3 regions of the Pseudoalteromonas sp. MM1 genome follow, and region 3 is predicted to be linked to each of the others. Evidence: predicted binding sites of a transcription regulator. Region 3 holds the regulator's gene; each other region holds the start of a gene.
What was found. The regulator sigma-54, encoded in region 3, starts transcription at its own class of promoters, with help from an activator protein. The targets are predictions, from matches to a motif close to GTTGGCACGNNNNTNGNNT.
Positions count from the first base shown of each region.

Region 1: QUE46_RS03060 (BON domain-containing protein) is a predicted target of sigma-54. The motif match lies at 4,160-4,178, and genes of this name have one in related genera.
Region 2: QUE46_RS07340 (EF-hand domain-containing protein) is a predicted target of sigma-54. The motif match lies at 4,269-4,287, and genes of this name have one in related genera.

Region 1 covers NZ_AP027922.1:692,108-698,499, reverse strand. The annotation lists gene QUE46_RS03085 (DMT family transporter) at 1-400, opposite strand, end outside; gene QUE46_RS03080 (LysR substrate-binding domain-containing protein) at 589-1,503, shown strand; gene QUE46_RS03075 (DUF2147 domain-containing protein) at 1,506-1,952, opposite strand; gene QUE46_RS03070 (tRNA1(Val) (adenine(37)-N6)-methyltransferase) at 2,004-2,702, opposite strand; gene srmB (ATP-dependent RNA helicase SrmB) at 2,779-4,008, shown strand; gene QUE46_RS03060 (BON domain-containing protein) at 4,239-4,559, shown strand; gene QUE46_RS03055 (hypothetical protein) at 4,621-5,328, opposite strand; gene QUE46_RS03050 (hypothetical protein) at 5,321-6,070, opposite strand; gene QUE46_RS03045 (mechanosensitive ion channel family protein) at 6,233-6,392, opposite strand, start outside.
Region 2 covers NZ_AP027922.1:1,602,797-1,609,188, forward strand. The annotation lists gene QUE46_RS07310 (acetate kinase) at 1-90, opposite strand, end outside; gene yfbV (terminus macrodomain insulation protein YfbV) at 391-837, shown strand; gene QUE46_RS07320 (putative RNA methyltransferase) at 1,176-1,976, opposite strand; gene QUE46_RS07325 (energy-coupling factor ABC transporter permease) at 1,973-2,620, opposite strand; gene xthA (exodeoxyribonuclease III) at 2,626-3,432, opposite strand; gene QUE46_RS07335 (exonuclease III) at 3,674-4,105, shown strand; gene QUE46_RS07340 (EF-hand domain-containing protein) at 4,327-4,848, shown strand; gene scpB (SMC-Scp complex subunit ScpB) at 5,000-5,590, shown strand; gene rluB (23S rRNA pseudouridine(2605) synthase RluB) at 5,587-6,392, shown strand, end outside.
Region 3 covers NZ_AP027922.1:3,128,477-3,134,868, forward strand. The annotation lists gene QUE46_RS14085 (KpsF/GutQ family sugar-phosphate isomerase) at 1-731, shown strand, start outside; gene kdsC (3-deoxy-manno-octulosonate-8-phosphatase KdsC) at 732-1,283, shown strand; gene lptC (LPS export ABC transporter periplasmic protein LptC) at 1,280-1,834, shown strand; gene lptA (lipopolysaccharide transport periplasmic protein LptA) at 1,824-2,372, shown strand; gene lptB (LPS export ABC transporter ATP-binding protein) at 2,369-3,094, shown strand; gene QUE46_RS14110 (RNA polymerase factor sigma-54) at 3,164-4,663, shown strand; gene hpf (ribosome hibernation promoting factor) at 4,691-4,978, shown strand; gene ptsN (PTS IIA-like nitrogen regulatory protein PtsN) at 4,983-5,435, shown strand; gene rapZ (RNase adapter RapZ) at 5,455-6,300, shown strand; gene QUE46_RS14130 (HPr family phosphocarrier protein) at 6,341-6,392, shown strand, end outside.

The sequences.
Region 1 (6,392 bases), 1.3 Mb from region 3:
TAACGCCTGTAAACATCAGCGCCATTGTAGGCAGCAATAACCAATTTAGTTTTGTTTTAAAAAGTACTCGCTCTATTAGCGGTATAAATAACGGCCCAGTGCTAAATAAAATAACCGCCTCCACCAGCGTTAAAGTATTTAGCGCCACTAAAAAGCAGTTTTGGCACAGCACTATAAAAATTGCGCGAATAGCAAAGGTTCGCCATGCTGATTTATTAGGCAGTTGCCATTTAATACCCGCCGCCAAAGCCAGCATAATAATCGCGGGTAAAAACACCCGTAAAAAAACCACTTCGCTGGTGCTAAAGTAATCGGTAAGTAACTTGGCTATAAAGCTATTTAACGCCAAGGTAAATGTAGAGAGCAGCATAAACACACTAGCACGAGAATTTAACGTCACCGCGGTTATCCTTTGAATAAAAAATTAATAAAAACTGATTTAAAAGCTTAATTTTTTTAATCTATTTATTATTTTTTTAAAATTACTATGTGCTTTTATGGTGCTAATTTTACGTGTACTTTATAAATATAAAAGCGAATAATACTAAACTAACCTGTAAGTAAAACTAAACTGTTAATAAGTATCCTATGATTAAATCAGCGCCGTTAAAATCTCTCTATACGTTTATAGCTGTTGCCGAAACTGGCAGCATGGTGCTCGCGGCTGAGCAGCTAAGTATTAGTCACTCTGCAATAAGTCAGTCAATTAAAGCTTTAGAGTTACAACTGAATACGCCACTTTTTAATCGTATTGGTCGCCGCGTTGAACTCAACCCTGTAGGTGAGCGCTATTACAAACGCATAGCCCCAGCCATGGCTGAAATTTTAGCTGCCAGCCAAGAGGCAAATAACACAGCGAATGAGCCAACCTATTTAACACTCAATATGGTTAACTCGCTAGCTCTGCACTGGTGGATCCCTAGGGTGGCTGATTTTCAGCGCATTTCGCCAAATAGTGACATCCGTATTTCTAACTTGGTGGGAGAATTTGATTTAGATCGCGAAGGGATTGATGCAGCGATTATTCATGGTCAGCCCGATCAGTGGCAAAAATATCACTGTGAAAAGCTAGCCGACGATCAGTTAATTTTAGTGTGTAACCCACAACTTTTAGTTGGATTAAATAAAGATGAATTAACCGCGCAAAATTTGCTGCAGCGTTTTAAAGCAATCTACGTTACCAACCCACGTAGGCAAAACGATTGGCAAACATGGTGCGAGGCCAATAATTTAGCGCAGCCTAAGCAGCATAATAACTTAACCTTTAATATTTCAGTGCAAGCAACGCAAGCCGCTATGCGCCAGCTTGGCGTTTTGGTCACCCACAAACAATTTGTATGCGACGATATTAAGCACGGCATGCTCACGCAAATTGGCCAAAGCATTGTAAATCCGCATCAGCAGTTTTATTTTGCAACAAGCCACGCCATGCTTAATCACCCACAAGTAAGCGCATTACGAGCGTGGCTTAAACGCGAATTTTTAAAAACAGCAAGCGAGTAACGCTACTCTATGCGCTCCCAATATTGGTTACGGTAAAAAAAGCCAATATAGCCACGTACTTCTAACGTTTTACCGTTGTTTTGTGGCGTTAGTTGCACGGTATAGGTTTTACCATTTGTAGGGTCAAGTATTTCACCATCGCCCCACACGCCATCACCTTCTGGCTTAACGTCAGTGATAATAGTCATCCCTAAAATAGGCTGATCTTTTAATGCGCCATCGCACTCTTTACAAATACCGGTTTGTTTAGCAGGGTCTAAAATAGTCTCAACTTTACCACTTAACACCTTATCGTTTTGAGTAATACGTACGTACGATTTAGATTCGTTGGTGTCTTCATCTATGGTTTTCCAAAGCCCAACAGGAGTCATGTTTGCAAGCGCACCTTGGCTTAAAAATAAAGCCGCAGCGAGTGTAGTTAGAAACCCTAGCTTGTTCATTCCTTTCATTTTTAAATTCCTACAAAATTTTTTATTATCATAGCAAGAGTAGTTTTAACATTACATCTTCAAGTAAAACGCTTTGCATAACGCAATATAATCATCGCTGTAGCGATTGTTTTCATCTTTTATGCATAGGGAGGTAAGCTCAGGTAAAGTGTTTACTAAGCTAAAGCGCATTAAACTGCGGCTAAATGCTTTACTTGGTGTGGTTTTTACTTGGCAGTGCGCGTTTAAATAAAGCCCGTTTTGTTTTGCCAATTCAATAAATATGTCCGCCTCTGTGGTGGGTAAAATTACGTTAAAACACGAATGCTTATGGCTTAAACGCATATAGGCATTTATTAACTCGTCAAAACTTAAACCATCGGTATGGCGTGCGGTGTTACGGGCATCGCTTAGCCCTTTTAAGCTGTGGTTAAAATAAGGGGGGTTAGATATCACAATATCAAATGGCAGCGCCTGTTTAAACGTTTGAATAGTGGTGTGCTTTACTGTGATATTTGGCCACGGACTAGAGGCTATATTTTGTTGTGCTTGCTTGTAAGCTGCTTCATCAATTTCAACAGCAGTTATACTAAGTGCCGGTTGGCGCTGTTTACACATAAGTGCGAGTAAACCGGTACCTGTGCCTATATCGAGTAGTGACTTTGCATCACTTAAATTAGCCCAAGCGCCAAGTAAAATGCCATCGGTTGAGACTTTCATGGCGCACTTATCGTGCTCAACCTTAAATTGTTTAAACGTAAACCCTGACATTTTTTCACCTTTTCATTCACCAACTGGCGTATAGCGCGTATAATTGCAGGTAATTGTCCCTTATTTTAGACACTCTATGCAATTTTCTGAATTTGATCTTGATACTAAACTACTCAACGCCATTGATAAAATGGGCTACGAGACACCAACCAGCATTCAACAACAAGCTATTCCTGAAGCGCTGCAAGGTCGCGATATTTTAGCATCAGCACCTACTGGCACAGGTAAAACGGCGGCATTTTTAATTCCGGCTATTCAATATTTAATGGATTTTCCGCGTCGCGACCCAGGTTTTGCACGTGTGTTAATAATGACCCCAACCCGTGAACTGGCTTATCAAATTCATGAGCAATGTGAACTGCTTGCTAAAGGCACTCACCTTAAAATTGGTGTAGTAACAGGTGGTATAAACTACGGCACCCACAAAGAAATTTTTGAAAACAATAACGATATTTTAATCGCCACACCAGGGCGTTTAATGGAATACCTTGAAACCGAAAATTTCCATGCTGAAAACGTAGAAATGCTTATTCTTGATGAAGCTGACCGCATGTTAGACATGGGCTTTAGAAAAGAAATGCTGCGCATATGTGACGAAGCTAAAAACCGTCGTCAGTGCTTTTTATTCTCTGCGACTTTAGAAGGCGATAGCGTTGAGTTATTTGCAGAGCGTATTTTAAACGACCCAGCGTTACTTGAGGCGGAATCATCGCGTAAAGAAAAAGCAAAAATTCACCAGTGGGTTCACCTTGCTGATGACTACCACCACAAACTAGAGCTTTTAGTAAATACCTTAAATGGCCCAGACGTAAGTAAAGCCATTGTATTTGTTAAAACCCGTGAGCGCCTAGAAACACTTATTGGTGAGCTTACTAATAATGGTGTAAAAGCAGCATGGCTACGTGGAGAAATGCCGCAAGATAAGCGCATGAAAGCCATGGAAAACTTTCACAGTGGTAAAACGCGCATATTAATAGCAACCGACGTTGCGGCCCGTGGTATTGACGTTTCTGACATTAGCCACGTAATTAACTTTGATATGCCACGCACTGCCGATGTTTATGTACATCGTATTGGCCGTACTGGCCGTGCTGGTAAAAAAGGGATTGCAATATCGCTTGTTGAAGCACACGACATTGGTATTTTATACAAGGTTGAACGCTACACAGAGCAAAAGCTTAAGCGCCGTATAATTAAAGGGCTTGAGCCACAGCATAAAGAGGCTAAGCCACCCGCTAAAAAGCGTAAAGACCCTGTAAAGATGAAAGCTAAGAAAAAAGCCAAAGCTAAAAATAAAAAGAAATAACCCCCTACCCCCTAAATAAGCCGGCAATTGCCGGCTTATTTGTACCTGTTACAAATGTAACCCAAGCATGTAACTCATTCCCATTAAAATGTAATTATTGCCCACCTGAAATTCCACTTAACAAAATACCTTTACATTTCAATAGATTAAAATTGGCATCGAAATTGTAACTGAGAAAGTAACTCAGCTAATAATTGCTGCACTATTAACCGTAATGTAAGGATAAAGTTATGAACCGCTTTAAGTTAACTATCGCTTTAGTATCATTTTGTTGTTTATTTTTATTAGCTTGCGCTACAAAAGTAAGTGCAGCAACTAACTTAGCCGTAGTAAGCAGTGTGGCTACTCAACCTAACTTACAACAAACAATCACCAATACGTTACGCACTAACCCAAATTTAGCATTAAACGATATTCGCGTGCAGGTAGAAGACGGTGAAGTAGATTTATACGGTGAAGCGCAAACAGGTTTTCAACGTGCACTTGCGCAAAAGTTTTTAGAAAACATGGATGGCGTTAAAATCATCCGTAATAAAATTAGTGTTATTTAATATACCTTTTTCCTAACTTATTTCTCAGCGCTGCTTGTTACTCCAACACAAGCGGCGCTTTTTATTTTAATTCTTCTAGTTGTTTAGCCACATCACTTATTTTAAAACTATTTTTTTGCGAATAATAACTATCTACAAACACTTCTTCAAAATTGCTCACTGTAGAGCCTTCATTTAGCTCAAAAGGAAAACCCTTAAGTTCCTTTGTTTTTGTGTTGAACTTATAAACAAAATTGTCACCACTTATACCTGCAGAAAAAACATATTGTTCGTTATTCAACCACCCTCCGGTTTGATGAAACAAACCGATATTAAAGCGGTTAGTTGTTTGATGAAGTCCAATCTTGAGTATATGCCTTTCATTAAATGCAGACTTGGTTATTTCAATAGTTGGTACAAACCAAAAACCTTGGGTGTCCCCTGCAAAAACGGCTAAAAAATCACCACCTGGCGACCAACTAACTAAACTACTTTCAGGCTTCATATCCGGACATAAAGAGTTGTCTTCATCGCAAAATTCTAATAACTCTTTTCTTCTCACGTATGCACTTTCATCGGGTAAAGTTAGCTTGGATATAAAATTATTATCGCGATCAAAAAAAGTAATTCCTGCGTTATTGTTTTCAACTGTTAATTGATAACTTAAACCATACCGTTTATTAAGCTCTTTAGTATTATCTTGCTGAGTATTATTTAATGGATTGCAGCCTATAATAAAACTTAAAATAAATAAAATGATAGAGCAATGAGTTATGCTTTTTTTATTCATGTAAATGCCGAGCCACTTGTGGTAGTGATTTTAATAATCCTGATGAATCTTTTGGTACAATAATAACACCAGATAACCAGTTAAATAAATTCAAAGGTGTTTTTTCGTAAAGGCTAGCACCAATACCATCCCAATGAACTTCATAAACATATCCTTCAGAAAAAAGCCATGTATGCATACCACCATTTGAAACGCCGAATCCAAAAGGAACTTTTCTCATGGTGTTATAGTCAACTATATTAAGTGTTGTTGGGCCTACTTTTAAACCTCTTGATTTATAGATCTTCCACAAACCTTGCTCCTGAGCCGATTCTTTATCAGTTGGGCGATAATTCGTCAGAGCATGATGAACAGGGACATTATAGTATTTACCATCCCTTTTAACTTGCTGCAAATATGCCAAAGGGTGTTTATTTTCGCCATCTGCGGGGTGATTAATATCAGCATTAATATAAACGGTTTCCCAACCGAGGTTACTCACTAAATATTGAGCTGTAATAATACCACTGTGTCCCTTTTTCCAAATCGTATTTTTAGCCTCACTATTGCCTACCTCTGAAAACGCAGCAGACATTACATTCAATGCATAAGTGATGCAGTCTGTAGAGGTAAAACCTTTTGAGTCGTAATATTGTTTATTCCTAATATAAAGTTGTGAACCAACTTCTTTAGGATGATGATTATAATATTTAAGTAGGTGTTTTTTGCGCTTGAAGAAAAGGAGCTCATTAAAATAATCCATTATTTTTAAAGTGTTAAATTTAAAGTACGAAAGGTTAAATATCAATCAACATTTTAAAACGACTTAATTAATGGTATATATCACCGCGCTTTTACTTTGTAAAAACGCGCTGATAGTCGGTAACTATTTCCCAATGCTTTTGCGTTGTGAGTTTTAAATTATTTACTCACCTTGGCTTGCATCAGTATTATTATCACCCTCTTTATTTGCTGACTGCTGGTTTATTTTATCGCTTATCATGGCATCGAGCTTTTCACCGCCTTTAATGCCAAAATCTAACGTACGTATTGGGAATGGAATACTAATATCTGCAGCATCAAGT
Region 2 (6,392 bases), 1.5 Mb from region 3:
GTTATCAGCATCAATAATGGCAAATTTTAAACTCGAACTACCACAGTTTAATACTAAAACGTGTTGTGATTTAGAGGGCGTAGTTGGCATAGATACAGTTTCCATAAACAATAAATTTAGTAAGTGTACGTTAAGACATGAGCAATACACTTAAGGTGCAAATTAAAGGTAAACTTAGCCACCATATAGATGATAAAAAAGCGACTAAAGTCTAATTTTTAAAGTAACTATTTTAACCCAGTTAATATATTTAGTTTAGTGTTTAGTTGCTTATATATACAAAAACAATAACTTTTATTGCTAAAGTGCGAAGCTAATTATTTGTGTTACACTTACAGGCAGTGGCAAGCAGGCGCTACGGGTTTAAAAGTTTAGATGTGAGGAGTCATGATGCAAAAAAGTGTGATGTCACAATTACAAACGGGTAGAGTATATGCAAAAAAATGGCCTATGCGTAAAGAGTTAGCACCGTTGTTTAATGAATTTAAAGTCATTAAGGCAACCGAGCTGGCCATTACTGTTATGCCAATATTAGCCATGCTTACGTTATTTTTTCAGCTTAACTATTTAGGTCCCGATTTTTTACCGCAAGCGATTGCCAGCGCATTGTTTTTTTTGTCATTACCGTTGCAAGGGCTGTTTTGGTTAGGTAAGCGTGCCGAAACACAATTAGAGCCGAGCATGCAAAAATGGTATAACGAGTTATATACCAAAATGGTGGCAAATGGCTATCAAGCCCAATTAAGTGAAAACAAGCCCCGTTATATGGAGCTTGCACACTTATTAAATGACATGTTTGATAAAATGGATAAAGCGTTTACGAAAGAGCAGTTTTAGAGCGCATCTATTGAAAATTGTATGAGCAGAGCGCACGCTTTGCTCAATTTATTTATAACGTTCCCTCTGGATATGAGCTAACTCAATATAGCCAGTCAGTAATTTCCTCTTATACCAATGCGCATAATTAAATGATCTATTTTGAGGATGGAAAAGCGTGTTGATAGCAAGGCAAAAATTCGCTATTTAGTTGTTCTTGGCAATTGCTCCTGCATTGCTCTACCTTCTGCATTCATACAGTCGTAAATGAGATTTTTTTAACGCATATAGCGACACGTTTAGCCCCTAAAAATGATTAAATATTATTGCAAATTGGTATTACACTCGTTATTAAAACATCAATCGGCTTTACTAAACTCGGTAATGTAAAACGATAGGGTAACGCTTTGGGCGCCTTTTTCTTCAAGAGCTTGCCAATGTTCAGGTCTAAATTTCCATGCAAACGGTGTCATCATTATTAAATTTTTAATATCTGAAAAATTAAGCGTAACCTGCTCTGTAATAAGCTTTTGAGCTGCTTTTATAAAGCCGCTTGGCGTATCAATTTCAGTGTGTTTTGCTACATCTGCATATATATATTCTTTAAGCTCTTTTAAATGCCATGGCCCTGGGCTTGCAACTACTAATGTGCCATTAGGCGCTGCTAAACGCGCCAGCTCTTGTTCAAATAAAGGCGCAAAAACACTAAGTAACACATCTGACGTGCCTGATTTAAAAGGCGCTTGGCTAATTGATGCAACGCTAAATTGACATTGTGGATAACGCTTTGCTGCATATTTTACGGCTGATTTAGAAATATCGACGCCGTATACCTGAGCCTCTATTTTGTCGGCAATGGCATGAGTGTAAAACCCTTCACCGCAGCCTAAATCTATTAGCACTTTGGGTTTGCGCTCACTAATTATATTACTTAATGCGCGCTGTAAAAATGCATAAAAGCCTTGTTCTAAAAAAGCACGCCTTGCTTGTACCATTTCGAGCGAATCCCCCGGTTGCTTTGAGTTTTTGTGTTGCACCGGTAATAAATTTACATAGCCTTCTTTAGCAAAATCGAAGGTGTGATTATTGTCACATCGAAGTGATGAATTGTGTTTTGAAAGTGCGTGGTTACATAAAGGGCATTGGTATTGCAGACTCATGAGTCTAGGTAGTCCTTATCATAAAAAGTTTTGACCCAGTGTGGCCGATAAGTGATCAAAAGCGTAATGGCCATACCGTTGAGCATTGCCTCAGGAAACCAAATGATAGCACTTAGGTATACGTAATTATCCGCCAATTCTTGCCAATTATATTGCCCTATGAGCAAATAAAACAAAGCCCCTAAGCTTATTTTTAAACATGCAATAAAGCCTGCCAATATAAAAGAGCAGACAAAAATATAAACAAAAAAATGGCGCGGTAAATACTGATAACTCATTATAAAGCCAAGGTAGCTTAATAATGTAGGAATAAATGCACCAAACAGTATTTGCATGGGCAGAAGATTGATATCAATGTTTGCAAAAGCCGCTAATAGGGCAATGGCTAGCAGGCTACTTAAAATAGTAAGGCGCCACCCTAAAATAAGCGTTGCGGCAGTGACACCTAAAATGTGTAAATCAAGACCGCTTAAAATACCCGCTTTAATTTGCCATAACATTGCAAATACTAACGCACACGCAAGTACCCCTATTTGTCGTGCAGGCGTATTATAAAGTGCTTTATAGGTAGTTTTTTCTACGCTAATAAAAGTAATAATGATAACAAGGGCCCAAAGTGGCCCTTGTATTTCAAGCGTTAACATGGCAATTATTTAAAAGTTGACCAAATTGGTGCATGGTCAGAGGGCTTTTCTATGCCGCGTAATTCGTAATCTATACCGGTATCAATACAGCGCTCAGCTAGGGCATGAGTAGCAAGTACAACATCAATGCGTAAACCACGATTATCCACAAACCCTTTAGAGCGATAATCAAACCATGAGTATTTGTCGCTTGTTTCAGGGTTTTGCTCCCTGAAAGTATCTTTAAAGCCCCAATTCAATAATTTAGCAAGCCATTCACGCTCTTCTGGTTGAAACGAGCACTTACCTGTTTTAAGCCAGCGTTTAGCGTTTACATCACCAATACCAATATCTAAGTCGGTAGGTGAAATATTGATATCGCCCATAACAATGACGTCTCCATCTGGCGTATGGTTTGTTTCTAAATGGGTCATTAAATCTTTGTAAAACTGGCGCTTATAAGGGAATTTTGTTTCGTGATTTATATTATCGCCTTGCGGAAAATAACCATTCATTACCGTTAGGTCGCGGCCATTTTCTTGCTCAACTGTCACACTTATCATGCGTTTTTGTGCTTCTTCAGTGTCGCTGGCAAAACCTTTTAAGACCGATTTAGGCTCATTTTTGCATAACATTGCCACACCGTAGTGTGCCTTTTGACCATGAAAATAAACGTGGTAACCCATTTTTTGTACGTCCTCGAGAGGGAACGCCTCATCATGAACTTTAATTTCTTGCAAACCAATAATGTCTGGCTGGTGTTTATCTATAATTGCTTGTAACTGGTGTAAGCGTGCTCGCAGACCATTGATATTGAAAGAAATAACCTTCATAAAATATACCTTTAATTAGACTCTGTTTTTATAACTAAATTGTATCAGTAAATAAGCCTACATAACACGCTCGAAATGAGAAAATAGCTGCGCAAATGTTGATCAATTGGTGCGTAAGGTTTAAACATTGTAAATGCTTTATTAATTATTTAAATAAATAAAAAATTCAATTGATCTCGTAATTATTGAATATATAATGCGCAAAAATTACTTGTTTAGTCGTTCAAATAGGATCTCTCTCATGAAAACACAATTACTTTTAGCTACTGCTTTATTAGCCTCTGCGTCTGTATCAGCAAAAAGCAACACTTACTTCAGTCAAGATAACAAACTTGAATCTAAATTATGTGTATTAAGTGCAAATGAAGGCTTTAGTGCAGCACGCAAAGAAGCAGCACAGCACGGTGTATACTTATCGCGTTTTTCTAAAAGTGTTTTATGTAATGGTCAGGATATTCGCGACATTGCTAAAAAGGTAACGTCTAACCAAGCTGCTGAATCAAAAGTTGAAGTGTTTGCAAAAGATGCACAACAAGAAACACAGTTATGTATCACTGCGTTAAAGAAAGGTCTTGCGCCTGTTCGCCAAAAAATTGGTAACTTAAACTCATTAAAGTGTAACGGCCAAAATGTCACTGAATTTGTAAAGCGTTATCAAAACGCAGCAATCTAATTGCGCAGTAACATATAGATTAAAATAATACCCAGTTTGTACTGGGTATTTTTTTGCAAAAATTACAAGGTAGGCAGCAATCATTGCAAAGCTAAGTAATTGATTAGTGTATATAAAATAAACTAAACCTACATAACTTATTGATTATTGGTGGCTTGCGTACTTTGGCACTGGACTTGTATTAGTTAAAGTGACATTTACTAACTACAAGGATACGTCTTATGAAAAAGTTAACACTCGCAACAACTATTTTAGCTTCGTTAAGTTTAGCCGCTTGTGCCTCAAACCAAGGCCTTGAAAAAATCGATAGCGATTTTGCAAGTTTAGATAACGACAGCGATGGTTATATTTCAAAAGTAGAAGCAGATGACGATAGCATCTGGGGTCACTTTTCAAATATTGATACCAATATGGATAATGAGATCAGTCGTAAAGAATTTAACACTTACATGCAGTTAAATACCGGTAAGGTAGCGACTGACAGCGAAGTAAGTGAGTCGGCATTTAAAGCTAAAATAGCTAAGTTTGATAAAATTGAAAATGATTTTAGAAGTTTAGATAACGACAAAAATGGTTACATCTCAGTAGAAGAAGCTGATGATGATGATATTTCTAACCATTTTGGTTATATGGATGGCAACAATGATAAACGCATCAGTAAAGGTGAGTTTAAAGGCTACATTAACAAATACGGTAAAGCCGTTGCTGAAGATGATGCACTAAAGCATTATAAAAACAGCTAATGTTAGTTAAATACGCTACATACAATAGCCAGCATTAATTGCTGGCTTTTTTGTGCATTTAATTTGTTTTAAAAGCAGATATATTTTCCCCCTTTTGCGATGTTCTGTCATAATAGATGGCTAAGTATTTTAAAGGGCAAAGCAAAATATTATGGCGGGTCGTCGAATTAGTGATGAACAATTAATTGAGATCATTGAAGCGGCTATATTTGTCTCAGACAAACCTGTTAGCAAACGCCACTTAAAAGATACAGTACTGGCTGATTTAGCTATTTCTATGTCACGAATTAACACTGCAATTGACGCTATTTATACTCACTATCAAACACGTGGCATTAAGCTCGTTGAAGTAGGCAGTGGTTATCGTTTTCAAGCGTGTAGTAGTTTAAGTCCTTGGCTTAGTAATTTATGGCAAGAACGGGCACCTAAATATTCTCGCGCACTATTAGAAACATTGTCGTTAATTGCTTACAGGCAACCAATAACGCGTGGTGAAATAGAGCAAGTAAGAGGTGTAACAACCGGATCGGCAATTATTAAAACCCTCCTTGAGCGAGAGTGGGTTAAAGTAGTAGGGCACAAAGAGGTACCTGGTAAACCAGCACTTTATGCAACTACAAAATTATTTTTAGATTATTTTTCGTTAACCGGTTTAGAGCAACTCCCTGCATTGCCAGCAAAGCAAGAAAGCAAAATAAACCAGTTATTAAGTGATCCTTCTGTGAGAGAACCATCCGAATGAGTATTCAAGGTGAAAAGTTACAAAAAGTCCTAGCCCGTGCCGGGGTAGGCTCACGACGTGAAATGGAAAAATACATTGATGCAAACCGCGTTAGTGTTAATGGTAAAGTGGCTAAATTAGGTGACCGTGTTGAGGAAACCGACTTAATACGAGTTGATGGCCACACAGTTAAAATTGAAGAAAAAGCAGACCGCATTTGTCGTGTAATTATGTACAACAAGCCAGAAGGTGAGTTAAGTACACGTAAAGACCCGGAAGGTCGCCGTACTGTTTTTGACCGTTTACCTCGCATAGACGGTGAACGTTGGATTGCGGTTGGTCGATTAGATATTAATACGGCGGGTTTAATGTTATTTACTAACGATGGTGAGTTAGCTAATCGATTAATGCATCCAAGTTATGAAGTTGAGCGTGAATATTCAGCCCGTGTATTTGGTGAAGTAACCAATGAAACCATTAAAAACTTAACACGTGGCGTAGAGCTTGAAGATGGACCTGCTAAATTTTTAACAGTTAAATCACTGGGCGGCGAAGGTATTAACCGCTGGTACAATGTAACGCTAAACGAAGGACGTAACCGCGAAGTTCGCCGTTTATGGCAATCGCAGGATGTAGAAGTGTCTCGTCTTATTCGTATTCGTTACGGAAAATTAGAGTTAGATAAACGCCTACCTCAAGGTGGCTGGGCTGAACTTGATTTAGAAACCGTTAACTATTTACGTAAAACGGTTAAATTAGGCCGTGAAACACAAACTAAATTGTCGGTAATGCCTGAAAAACGCAAAGATAAGCGTGCTAAAAT
Region 3 (6,392 bases):
GCCATGGCGATTTAGGCATGATAACCAAAAATGACGTGGTTATGCTTATATCAAACTCGGGCGAAACCAGTGAAGTATTGAATATTATTCCTGTACTTAAACGCCTTGGCGCAAAAATAATATCGATGACGGGCAACCCGCTTTCTACTATGGCAACACTGGCAGATACGCACGTATGCATAAAAGTAGAACAAGAAGCGTGTTTATTAGGTTTAGCACCTACAGCAAGCACCACCGCTACGTTAGCAATGGGAGATGCTATGGCGGTTGCGCTTTTAGAAGCACGCGGCTTTACCGCCGATGACTTTGCACTCTCTCACCCTGGCGGCAGTTTAGGTAAGCGATTATTGCTCACTTTAAAAGACGTAATGCACAGCGGCACAAACACCCCTATTATAAGGGTAACGCAAACAATCAAAGACGCGTTAATTGAAATGTCAGCCAAAGGGCTAGGCATGACCGCTATTGTAGATAACAATCAACAACTTGCTGGCCTTTTTACCGACGGAGACTTACGCCGAATTTTAGAGCAAAAAGTCGATATACATAACACCGCTATTAGCCAAGTTATGACTAAGTCATGCACCACCGCCACGGCCGATATGCTCGCAGCAGAAGCACTAAATATAATGGAAAATAAGCGGATTAATGGTTTAATCATAGTTAATGAGCAAAACCAGCCTGTTGGCGCCTTAAATATGCAAGACCTCTTAAAAGCAGGAGTATTATAAATGCAATTTGAAGATCTCTATCAACCGCTAAGCGATGATGCCAGAGCACGCGCCAAAAAAGTAAAACTACTCATATGCGATATTGATGGTGTATTTTCTGATGGCCGAATTTACCTCGGTAACCAAGGCGAAGAATTAAAAGCATTTAATACAAAAGATGGTTTTGGCATTAAAGCACTGATCAATAGCGGTTTTGAAGTTGCGGTTATTACGGGGCGTCACTCAAAAATAGTGCAAACTCGCATGAGCAGCTTAACCGTGCAACACATTTATCAAGGCCAAGAAGACAAACTTATTGCTTATCAAGAACTCAAAAACACTTTAAAGTTAACTGATGAACAAATAGCGTATATTGGCGACGATGGCCCTGACATGCCAGTAATGGAGCGCGTTGGCTTTGCCGTTGCAGTAAACGATGCGCACCCACTTATTAAGCGCTTATCACATTACACCACGCAAATGCCTGGCGGCTTTGGGGCAGTGAGAGAGCTTACTGACTTATTAATGCTCGAAAACGGTATAGCGCTTACTACACAAGGCACAAGTTCATGAATGCAGCACGCGTTATACTCAGTGCGTTATTCATCGGCTGTATGGTCTGGCTTTGGTACCCTTATTTTACGCAAAGCAATGTAGCGCCAGATCAAGAACCAGAAGTCATTGCAAAGCCTGATTACACCGCGATAGAGCTTAAGCAAACAGCCTATGACGAGCAAGGTAAAATAAGCCATAAAGTTACAGCGGCTAAAATGGAGCTGTACCAACAACTTGGTTTTACATTTTTTGAAAAGCCTATTTTTACTTTATATAACGAAAAACAAACTTGGCGAATAAATGCTGACGAAGCAACGCTTTACGAAGATAAACAACTTATTTTAGAAGGCAACGTGGTTGCCAAAAATTTAGTTGATAACGCCATGATAGATAACATCAGTGCCGACAACATCGAAGTCGACATTAAAGCGCTAACAATGCGCTCTGAACAGCCAGTGGTTGTCACTGGGCCAAATTTAAAAATTGTCGGTAAAGGCCTTGAAGCCGATTTAAAAACCGAAGTAATAAAACTAATTAACCATACGCGAACAATATATTATGACCAATAAACTCACTAAAATACTTATTATCCCATCGCTGATGCTTGCATTTAGCGCTTCTGCTGCTGAGCCGGCTGCTCAACCGCCAGCAAACCAAATTTCTATTAGTGCAGACCGTCAAGAAGGTCAACTTAAAGAAAACGTAGGTATTTTTGAAAAAAACGTCGAAATTGTGCATGGTAATCGCAAAATTACAGCCGACCGACTCGAAGTACACAAACGTGAAAACTTAGGAGATAACAAACAACTCCTTATCGCCACTGGCAGCCCTGCCTACTTCGAAGAAAAACAAGATGATGGTACAGTAATGAGTGCCAGTGCAAACGAAGTACGTTACGACGTAGCAAAGCGTTTTTTAACACTTGTTGGGGATGCCGAAGTTGCGCAGGCCGGTCAAAAAATTAATGCTAAAAGTATTACCTACGATATGCAGCAGCAGCTTATTAGCGCAGAAAAAGACGAAAACTCAACGGATCGTGTCCACACAATATTAGTGCCAGTAGAAGCAAAAATTAAAGAAAAAACAGGTAACGAAGGTCAACCATGAGCACCTTAAAAGCAGAACTATTAGCAAAAAGCTATAAAGGCCGCCAAGTTGTAAAAAATGTAGGCCTTGAGGTAGAAGCCGGTAGCATTGTTGGCTTATTGGGGCCTAATGGCGCAGGTAAAACCACTACCTTTTACATGATTGTAGGGTTAGTACCAAGCGACAAAGGTAAAATATCTATTGATGATAACGATATTACGTTATTGCCTATGCATAGCCGTGCTCGCTTAGGCATAGGCTATTTACCACAAGAGTCATCAATATTTAGAAAGCTAACAGTTTATCAAAACCTAATGGCTATTTTAGAAACGCGTAAAGAGCTAAATAAAGCCGCGCGAGAAGAAACGCTCAATAACTTACTTGATGAATTTAGTATTCAGCACATTCGTGATAGCCAAGGTATGGCGCTTTCTGGCGGCGAACGCCGCCGTGTAGAGATTGCCAGAGCACTGGCTGCAAACCCAAAATTTATTTTATTGGATGAGCCTTTTGCTGGTGTTGATCCGATTTCAGTGTTAGATATAAAGAAAATAATTGAACATCTTAAAAACCGTGGCATTGGCGTATTAATTACCGATCACAATGTAAGAGAAACCCTTGATGTTTGTGAAAAAGCCTACATTGTTTCTCATGGGGAGCTAATTGCATCTGGCACTCCAGAACACGTATTAAATGACAAAACTGTACGCGATGTTTATTTAGGCGAGCAATTTAGGCTGTAACATTTAAGCCACACCTACAAGCATCTGCTAATATTAATTATAACAACATAAAAGGATTGTTAGAGATACATGAGGCAATCATTACAGCTGCGCATGGGCCAGCAACTTACAATGACTCCACAATTGCAACAAGCGATTCGCTTGCTGCAGCTCAGTACATTGGATCTCCAGCAAGAAATACAAGAAGCACTTGATAGCAACCCGCTATTGGAAGTAGAAGAACAGGATTACACGGAAGAGTCGGCTGGAAAAAATGAGCAAAAAGCTGATGCGGATGATATAACCGTAAGCGCATCTTCTGACGATACAACCAGCGAGTACGAGCAAGACAGTGGCGAAGCTTTAAATAAAGACACCGTTAGCGATGATATGGCAATGGATGTAACTTGGGATGAGTACATGAGCGCAGCCCCAGCTGCATCCTCAGGCCCAATGCCAGAAGATGAGTCTATTTATCAGGGCGCCTCTACTGAAACACTACATGAGTATTTAATGTGGCAGCTTCAGCTTACTCCTTTTAGCCCAACTGACGAAGCAATTGCTATAGCCATTGTAGAAGCTGTCGATGACTCGGGTATTTTAACGCTAAGTTGCGAAGAAATTTTAGAAAGCTTCAACCAAGAAAACGATGACGAAGTTGAAGTTGAACTTGATGAAATAGAAGCCGTTTTAAAGCGTATTCAGTTATTTGACCCTGTCGGTATAGCCGCGCGCAGTTTGCAAGAGTGCTTGTGTATTCAGCTAAACCAGTTTGATAAAGACACCCCTTTTATAGAACAAACTAAAATGATCTTAACCGATCACATTGATCTATTAGCGGCACGCGACTATCGTACATTAATGAAAAAGACTAAGCTTAAAGAAGACGAGCTTAAAGAGGTTATGACCCTCATACATACCCTCAACCCAAAACCTGCAGACACAATAGTAAGGGAAGAGTCTGAGTATGTAATACCGGATGTGTCGGTAAAAAAAATAAAAGGCCGCTGGGTGGTAGAACTAAACCCAGATAGCATGCCAAAAATACGCGTGAATAGTCAGTACGCGGCTATGTCACGTACCGTAAAATCAAGCGGTGATAGCCAATTTATTCGCTCTCACTTACAAGAAGCTAAATGGTTTATTAAAAGCCTTGAAAGCAGAAACGACACGCTGCTAAAAGTAACTAATTGTATTGTAAAACAGCAACAAGCATTTTTTGAACATGGCCCTGAAGCCATGAAGCCGATGGTTTTAAACGATGTTGCTGAAATGGTAGAAATGCATGAATCGACAATTTCGCGTGTAACTACGCAAAAATATATGCATACGCCACGTGGTATTTTTGAGCTTAAGTATTTTTTCTCAAGCCACGTAAGCACTGAAAATGGCGGCGAGTGTTCGTCAACCGCAATACGTGCCCTAATTAAAAAGCTAATTGCCGCGGAAAACTCTGCTAAACCATTGAGTGATAGTAAAATTGCGGATATATTAGCAGAGCAAGGAATTAAAGTAGCTAGACGCACAATAGCAAAATACCGTGAATCGCTAGCTATTCCACCGTCAAATCAGAGAAAGAGTTTGATATAAGACGTAAAAAACAAAGAGGAAATGCTTATGCAACTAAACCTAACTGGTCGTCACGTAGAAGTAACTGATTCACTTAGAGACTATGTAAATAATAAATTTGCAAAGCTAGAAAGGCACTCAGATCATATTAGTAATGTGCATGTCATTCTCGATGTAGAAAAACTCAACCAAAAAGCAGAAGCGACTATTCATGTAAGTGGCGCAGATTTATTTGCCTCAACAGAGCACCAAGATATGTATGCCGCTATAGACTCGTTGATTGACAAGCTCGATCGTCAAGTCATAAAACATAAAGAGAAGCTTGCTAGACACTAATATTATGAAATTAAGTACATTAGTATGCCAGGACTGCAGCAAAGCTGCGGTCCTTTTTAGTAGTAAAAAAAGAATTTTAGAGTTTATCAGTGAGCTGGCTCATGAAAAGCTTCCTTATTTACCACAACAAGATATTCTTAATGCACTGGCAAGCAGAGAAAAACTAGGCAGTACGGGCATAGGCCGAGGTATCGCCATTCCGCACGGTAGAATGGCTGGGGTTGAAGAGCCGCTGGCTTTAGTACTTGTTAGCGACACACCTGTTAACTTTGATGCTATTGATAACTGCCCTGTTGATATTTTTGTTGCACTCATCGTACCAGATGGTGATAACCAACAGCATCTAAAGACTCTGGCAACCATAGCTGATAAACTGAACAATAAAGAATTTTGTAAACAGCTGCGTAGTGCTAAAACCGATGCAGAGCTGTATCAAGTTATTGTTGATCAATCATAGTAAATACTAAGGGCTATAAATGGAGTTAATTATCATAAGCGGCCGCTCTGGTTCGGGTAAATCGGTTGCTTTACGCGTGGTTGAAGATTTAGGTTATTATTGCGTCGATAATATTCCGGTCAACTTACTGCCTTCCTTAGTACGTAGTGTTTCAGATAACTATGACAAAATAGCCGTTAGTATAGATGTTCGTAATATCCCAAAAGAACAAGACGAATTTAACGATATTCTTGAGTATCTTCCTGACTTTGCTAAACCTACATTATTTTATTTAGATAGTGATGATCAAACACTGATCAAACGCTTTTCAGAAACACGCAGATTACACCCTTTATCTATCGATTCATTACCGCTTGATTTAGCAATAAAAAAAGAAAAAGAACTGCTTGATGTACTCGTAACTCGCGCAGATTTTATGCTTGATACGACTGATTTAAGTGTCCACCAATTAGCTGAGTCAATTCGCGAAAAAATACTCGGTAAAAAAGATAAACAACTTATTGTAACGTTTGAATCGTTTGGCTTTAAACACGGCATACCTAAAGAGGCTGATTATGTGTTTGATGCTCGCTTTTTACCAAACCCGCACTGGGAGCCTGAATTAAAACCGCTTACAGGTCTTGATCAACCAGTAAAAGATTTTTTGGCAAATCACAGCATAGTGCAAAAATTCACTTGGCAAATTCAAACCTTTGTGCAAACTTGGTTACCACATTTAGAACGTAATAACCGCAGCTACCTCACTATTGCTATAGGTTGTACTGGTGGGCAACACCGCTCGGTTTATTTAGCCCAAACTATAGGTGAGAGCTTTGCCATGACACACCCGAATGTCAAAATTCGCCATCGTGAGCAAGAAAAGTAACCTTAAAATAATAACCTGTTCAGTTTAGGTATAGTAATTTATGCGCTGTGAAGACACGTTTTTAATAAAAAATAAATTAGGCTTACACGCCA